3 regions of the Candidatus Rhodoblastus alkanivorans genome follow, and region 2 is predicted to be linked to each of the others. Evidence: predicted binding sites of a transcription regulator. Region 2 holds the regulator's gene; each other region holds the start of a gene.
What was found. Region 2 encodes PhoB, which activates phosphate uptake and scavenging genes when phosphate is short. Its sites were predicted from a motif close to TGTCATNNANCTGTCAT; they were not measured.
Positions count from the first base shown of each region.

Region 1 (2,263 bases), 1.5 Mb from region 2:
CCTCGAATTCGCGCACGCGCTCGGGATAACGCGCGGTGAAGGCGGTGAATTTCAGCTCGGGGCGCTCGGCGCCGACGACCTGGGACAAAGTCGCAAGAGCCAGCTGGTCCTCGACGACCAGATCGCCGAGCGCCGACAATTTCAGCGCGCGGGCGATGAATTCGCGCATCGCCGGCGGCGTTTCGGGGCTGCACTCGACCCGGATCGCATTGCCGCGCCGGCGCTCGCGCAAAGCCGCCTCGAAATTCTCGACCATGTCGTCGGCGTTTTCGGCGTCCTCGTCGAATTCGATGTCGAGGTCGCGCACCACGCGGAACGCGCCGGTCGCGGCGAAATCGCATCCCGGGAAAAGCCTGTCGGCGAAGACCGTGACGACGTCGTCGAGACAGGCGTAACGGGTTTCCACTCCCTCGACGGCCGGCAGCGGAATGAAACGGCGCAGCTTGCCGGGCAGACGGATCAGGCCGCAGAAGGTCTTGCCGTTGTCGCGGCGGCAAATATCGAGCGCCACCGACAATTCCAGATTGGGAATGAAGGGGAAGGGGTGAGTCGGATCGATGGCGATGGGCGTGACGGCGAGAAAGACATGATTGTGGAAATGCTCCTCCATCGCCTTGTGGTCCGCCTCGCTCCACGCCTTGCGCGAAACGACCGCGACGCCCTCCTGCGCCAGCCTGGCGCGCAGATCGAGCCAGATCGCCGCCTGATCGGCGGTCATGGTCTCGACCTGGCGGCGAATCTCATCATGAAGCTGCGACAGGGTGAGGCCGTCGAAACTCACCGCGTTCAAGCCGGCTTCGAGCTGTTCGATCACGCCCGAGACGCGCACCATGAAGAATTCGTCGAGATTATTGGCGGAGATGGAGAGGAAACGCAGCCGCTCCAGCAGCGGATGGCTCTCGTTGAGCGCCTCTTCGAGCACGCGGCGATTGAAGGCGAGCCAGGACAATTCGCGGTTGACGAAACGCGCGGGCGACGACAGCAGATCCGAACCGGCCCCGCCGGGCGCAAATTCGCCGTTCGCGTTGGCGTTCATCGCGATATCGTCCATGGTCTTTCCTCGCCAAATATCAAAAGGGCCGCGACACGGCTCTCGGCGCGACACTCCACCACGCCGTCATTACAACGATGCGACACGGCCATCCTGCTGATCGTTCGACATGTTTTTCCGCTGCGCGATGACGGCCTCAGCCGCCGAGCCATGGGGCTTCCGGCGGCGCGGCCTCCGCCAGAAGCGCGCGCAGGCCGGGAAAGACATGGCGTAAACTGCGATGGAAACAAGCGAAGGTCGGCAAGTCTCGCGCTCCGATCCGGGCGCCGCCCGGAAAATGGCTCCAAAAGCGCCATATTCCCAGTAAAGGGGAGAAAAGGACCACGCGCAACCGCCACGCCTCCCTATTTTACGCCGCGTTCATTTTACCCGGGTTAGCCTGCGTCAGGGTCTTCAACCAGAAGCGGCGGCGATGTCGGTTCCATTCTCTCTTGGGCAAATGACGCGCTTCGGCGCGTTCGGGCGACGCGACGCCGCGCTTTCCATGACCTGCGCCACGGATGTCGCCGTGGGCGAGACCGCGTTGGCGCCGCCGCGCGAGACGGCGGTCAAAGCGCCTTCGGACATTCGCATTCCGGCGCTCGACGGCCTGCGCGGGCTTATGACCCTGTTCGTCGTCATTTCCCACTACTTCGGCGAGGTCCCGAGCGGCGTCGGCGTGTTCTGCGTCGGCTGGGTCGCGGTCGTGGTCTTCTTCGTCCTCAGCGGCTATCTGGTCGGACGGCTGATCATCGAAAAGATGAACGCCCGCAATTTCCTGCGCGTCTTTTATCTGCGCCGGGTGTGCCGGACCTTCCCGACCTATTTCTTCGCCACCATCGTCATATTGCTGCTTCAGCGCCATTTCGCGGATGCCAGCTGGGTCGGAGTGGACCAGAATTTTCCGCAATGGTCCTATTTCATCTTCTTCCAGAATTTCCTGTTCAACCCTCTGCAGAGCTATGGCTCGCATTGGCTCGCCCCGACCTGGACGCTGGCGCTCGAAGAGCAATTCTATCTCGTCGCGCCTTTCGTGCTGCTGTTCACGCCGCGCCGGTTCTGGCTCAGTTCGCTGCTCGCGGTCGGCCTCGTCGGGCTCGGCCTGCGCGCCTATGGGGTGCTGTCGGGCCATCTCTCCATCGCCCCGATCGCGCTCCTGCCGGCGGCGACCGACGTCCTCTTCGCCGGCATGGTCGTCGCCGTCCTGGTCAAGGACAATCGGATCGATTGGGA
Region 1 is NZ_JAIVFP010000001.1:210,108-212,370, forward strand. Features, by position in the region: gene K2U94_RS00955 (RNA degradosome polyphosphate kinase) at 1-1,036, opposite strand, end outside; gene K2U94_RS00960 (acyltransferase family protein) at 1,464-2,263, shown strand, end outside.
Region 1: a site for PhoB is predicted at 1,120-1,136, ahead of K2U94_RS00955 (RNA degradosome polyphosphate kinase). Genes of this name have one in related genera too.

Region 2 (2,263 bases):
TGATGGCGCACGCGAGAGATCGGAGCCGAATGGATACGACGCCCAGCGCCGTTCCGTACAAGGACAAGAAACAAACAAGGTTTTGGAGGCCACGCGATGTCCTGGACCGATGAACGCGTCGAGCAATTGAAGAAAATGTGGCTTGACGGTTTGAGCGCCAGCCAGATCGCCAACGAACTGGCTCACGGCATCACCCGCAATGCGGTCATCGGCAAGGTGCATCGCCTCGGACTTTCCGGCCGGGTCAAATCCCCCGCGCCCGCCCCCGCCCGAACCCGCGGCAAGAGCCGGCCGGAAGAGGAAAATTGCGCGCCGGCGGCCCCAATCTCCCACGGCAATCTGGCCGTCGCCACCGAGGCGCGGCCGCTGCCCGCGCCGGCGCCGCGCCCCGCCGCGCAAGAAGTCGTGATTCCGATGTCGGAGCGCGTGAGCATCATGGACCTGCGCGAGTCCATGTGCCGCTGGCCGCTGGGCGATCCCGCCAGCCCGGATTTCCGCTATTGCGGCGCCCGCATGCAGATCGGCCTTGGTCCCTATTGCGCCCATCACGCCCGCATCGCCTATCAACCGGCGCAGGATCGCCGCCGCGACCGCGACAGGCGCGCCGCCCGGGGCTGAGCGCGATCAAATCGCGTTTCGACCGGATCGAAATTCAACTTTTCGGAGTGGCTTCGGAGATATGCTGACGCCCTGCCCGTGTCGTTGCAAGCCCAGCGAGGCAGTCAACTCCTTCCAGCTCCTGAAAGATGGCGCGGATTGCTTCGCCGCCATGGCTCGACGCCTGGCGTCGAGCGTCTCATTCGGATGGGGCGCCTCCGCGCCCATGCTCCTCGCAATGACGACGCTCGCCATGCAAACTATTGAACGTTCTTGACAACTCGCCTGAAAGACGGTCAGCCCCGCCCGAAAGTCTCGTCGAAGGAATAGCCCGAACCGCGCACCGTGCGGATCGGATCGACCTCGTCGCCCTTGGCCAGCGCTTTCCGCAGTCGGCCGATATGGACGTCCACCGTGCGCTCGTCGATCTCGGCGGAAAGCCCCCAGACGCTGTCGAGCAATTGGGAACGCGCGAACACCCGGCCCGGCTTCTCCATCAGATATTCGAGCAGGCGGAATTCGGTTGGGCCGAGATGGACCTCCCGCGCGCCCCGGCGGACGCGGCGCGTCTCGCGGTCAAGCTCCAGCTCGCCGGCCGTCAGCTTCACCGCGACGCGCTCCGGGCGCGCCCGGCGCAGCAGCGCGCGCACGCGGGCCATCAATTCCGGCACGGAAAAAGGCTTGACCACATAATCGTCGGCGCCGACGGAAAGGCCGCGCACCCGTTCGCCCTCTTCGCCGCGCGCCGTCAGCATGATGACGGGAAGGGTTCGCGTCGTCTCCCGCGCCCGCAGACGGCGGCAGATTTCGAGGCCGGAGACGCCGGGCAGCATCCAGTCGAGAATGACGAGATCAGGGGCCGATTCCTCCAGCCGCAATTCCGCTTCGTCGCCGCGCTCGACGCGATCGACGACATAGCCTTCCGATTCGAGATTATAGCTCAACATCAGGCCGAGGGCGGATTCGTCTTCGACCACAAGAATGCGCGGAGCCCCACCGGGGGATGCGGCTCCGATGACAGAAGCGCGCGGTTCGTTCATGAAAGCTGATGGCTCCTAATGTTTCACGGCAACATCGCCGCCGCTTCCGCGCCGCGCGGCCGGTCCTCGCTCGCCAGAGTCTCGCCGGTCGCGATATAGACGACCGTCTCGGCGATATTGGTCGCGTGATCGCCGACCCGCTCGAGGTTTTTCGAGCAGAACAGCAGATGGGTGCAGAAGGTGATGTTGCGCGGATCTTCCATCATGAAGGTGAGCAGGTCGCGAAACACAGAATCTTCGAGCGCGTCGAGTTCGGCGTCGCGTTCCCACACCAACTTGGCGCGGTCGGCGTCGCGCTGGGCATAGGCGTCGAGCACGTCCTTGAGCTGGTTGGCGGCCAGTTCATGCATCGACTTGAGCCCGATTACCGCGCGCGGCAGCCGCGCCTCGCCCGCGATCTTGGCCGCGCGCTTGGCGATGTTCTTGGCCTGGTCGCCGATGCGCTCGAGGTCGGCGGAAATGCGGATCACGCCGACGACGTCGCGCAGATCGATCGCCACCGGCTGGCGGCGGGCAAGCGTGCGCACGGCGAGGTCCTCGATCATCCTCTGGAGATTGTCGAGACGCATATCCGTCTCGACGACCCTTTTCGCGAGATCGACATTCATGGTCGCCAGCGCGTCCAT
Region 2 is NZ_JAIVFP010000001.1:1,680,795-1,683,057, reverse strand. Features, by position in the region: gene K2U94_RS07780 (GcrA family cell cycle regulator) at 97-618, shown strand; gene phoB (phosphate regulon transcriptional regulator PhoB) at 894-1,637, opposite strand; gene phoU (phosphate signaling complex protein PhoU) at 1,661-2,263, opposite strand, start outside.

Region 3 (2,263 bases), 2.3 Mb from region 2:
ATCTGAACGATGGAATAAAGCGAATCGACGCCGGACAAGGCCTTGGATTCGACCGGCACCCCCAGGACCGGCAAGGACGTCATGGCGGCGGTCATGCCCGGAAGATGGGCCGCGCCGCCGGCGCCGGCGATGATGACCTTGAACCCGGCGTCGCGCGCGCCCCTGGCGAAATCGACCAGCCGGTCCGGCGTGCGATGGGCCGAGACGATGCGCGCATCCGCCACAATGCCGAGCGAATCGAGAGTTTCCTTGGCGTGGCGCATGGTGGCCCAATCGGACTGGCTGCCCATGATGATCGCGACGGGAGGCTGATTCTTCGACAAGGCTCGAAACTCGGGCGGTTGGGAAGGCGACGGTCTAAAGCGCCACGCCGAAAAGGGAAAGCGCGATTTTGGCGCAAGGCGCGATTTTGGCCAGAATTGCGCGCAAAAGGCGCCGCGGCTCAGGCGATGATGTCGGGCGTGAGCGCGTCTTCGAGGGTGGTGATTCGGTCGCGCAGCATCAGCTTGCGCTTTTTGAGACGCTGCAGCTGAAGACGATCGGTGGCCCCGACCGCCATGAGCGCATCGATCGCGACGTCCAAATCGCGATGTTCCTGGCGTAAACGCTCGACTTCGAAGACGAACTCAGCCCGTTCTTCTTCGCTCAGTTCTCTCGACATCGAAAACCGCTGGGCATTTTCTGGGGCGCCCTCGCGCCGCATGGCGGATTATGGGCGCGACGCGCCCCGAGAGCAAGGCCAAGATGGTTGCGCCGGCATGATTGCCTCAACCATTTGCGGCGGACGCCGAGTATGGCCGCCGCCAGAAAAAAAACGCTATTTCGACAATATTTATGGGCTTGCCATATCGAATCACCTGAGTTACGGGACGCGGTCGCAGAATAATTTTCCCTCTTGCGACTTCCCTCGTTCGTGTCACAATCCTGTCGTTCAAGCATCGATAGGAGTTGCGCATGTCCTTGCAAAGCCATCTCGCCGAACTCGAACGCCGTCATATGGCGCTTCAACGCGAGATCGAGAAGGAAGAGCTCCACCCCGCGACCGACGCGCTCAAACTGCATGAACTCAAGCGGCGTAAATTGCAACTCAAGGACGAAATCAGCAAACTGAAAACCGAAACCGCCAGCGCTACGGTCCATTGACCGCGCCAATTTCGGCAGTTCCAGCCCCCGCCTCACAGCGGGGGCTTTTATTTGCCTTGCGGCTGGGCCGCGCGTCATCGCGGCCTGCCCGGCTCGCTTCCAGGCTCACGCGTCGCGCCATGCTCGCAAAGAGCAAGGCGAGGACAAAGGGCGAAAGCGGCAGAAGGGCGTAAAGCGCCAGCACCCGAGCCACGCCCGGCAGCATATAGGCCGCAAGCAACAAAATTTTCTCATAGGGCAGAAAGCCCGTACGCAAAGCACGCGTCAGCACGACCGCCAGCGGCAGCGCCAGCAAGGTGAAGTCGTAGTCGAGCACGAAAGGCGTCGCCAACAGGGTCGCGACCACGGTCAGCGCGATTTGCATCCGCGCGTCGCCGGTCCGGCGCAGGAGAAAGACCAGAGAGACGGCTGCGGCGAGGCTGACCGGCGCCTGAACGACATAGGCGAGCTGGAACGGCGCGCCCCACAGCCGCAAGGCGGCGAACAGGCTTTGCATCTTGCCGGGCTCGACCAGGCCCTGTTCGAGCGTGGCCCGCGCCAGGGCTGTCTCGGCGAAAAAGGCGCGCCATGCCGCATCCCCAAACACGACATAGGAAAGGCCCGCCAGGGCCAGAGCCGCAACGCCGAAGGCGAAGAACGCCCGCCAGCGTCCGGCGGCCGCCAGGGCGAGTGGAATGAAAATGGCCAATTGGGGCTTGTAGCAGACCGCGCCCAAGAGCAGGCCGGCGAGAACGGGCCGGCGCTCCAGCAAAACCGCCCCGCCCGCGAACAGAGCCGTGGACAGGAAGGCGTTCTGGCCGTGGGTCAGAGTGATCAGAACCGCCGGAAAGGCCAAAATCGGCAAGAGACCGAGGGGTTTGGCGGCGATTTGCCGCAAGGCGAGCACATAGGCGCCCAGAGTCGCGCCGAGCCACAGGACCAGAGCGCCGAAATAAGACAGCGCGCCGAGCGGCAGCACATAGAGGAGAAAGACCGGCGGGTAGAAAAAGGCGTACCAGCCGAAATGGCCGCCGAACGCCGCTCGTTGCGCCGCGAAATGGACGGCGGGGTCATAGACGGAGGCCGGCGCGCCGGACATCGCGAGCCGCGCCGCCGTCCAGAAGCTCACGAAATCGGTGCC
Region 3 is NZ_JAIVFP010000001.1:3,965,120-3,967,382, forward strand. Features, by position in the region: gene purE (5-(carboxyamino)imidazole ribonucleotide mutase) at 1-290, opposite strand, end outside; gene K2U94_RS18420 (YdcH family protein) at 443-661, opposite strand; gene K2U94_RS18425 (YdcH family protein) at 955-1,143, shown strand; gene K2U94_RS18430 (glycosyltransferase family 87 protein) at 1,130-2,263, opposite strand, start outside.
Region 3: a site for PhoB is predicted at 915-931, ahead of K2U94_RS18425 (YdcH family protein). Genes of this name have one in related genera too.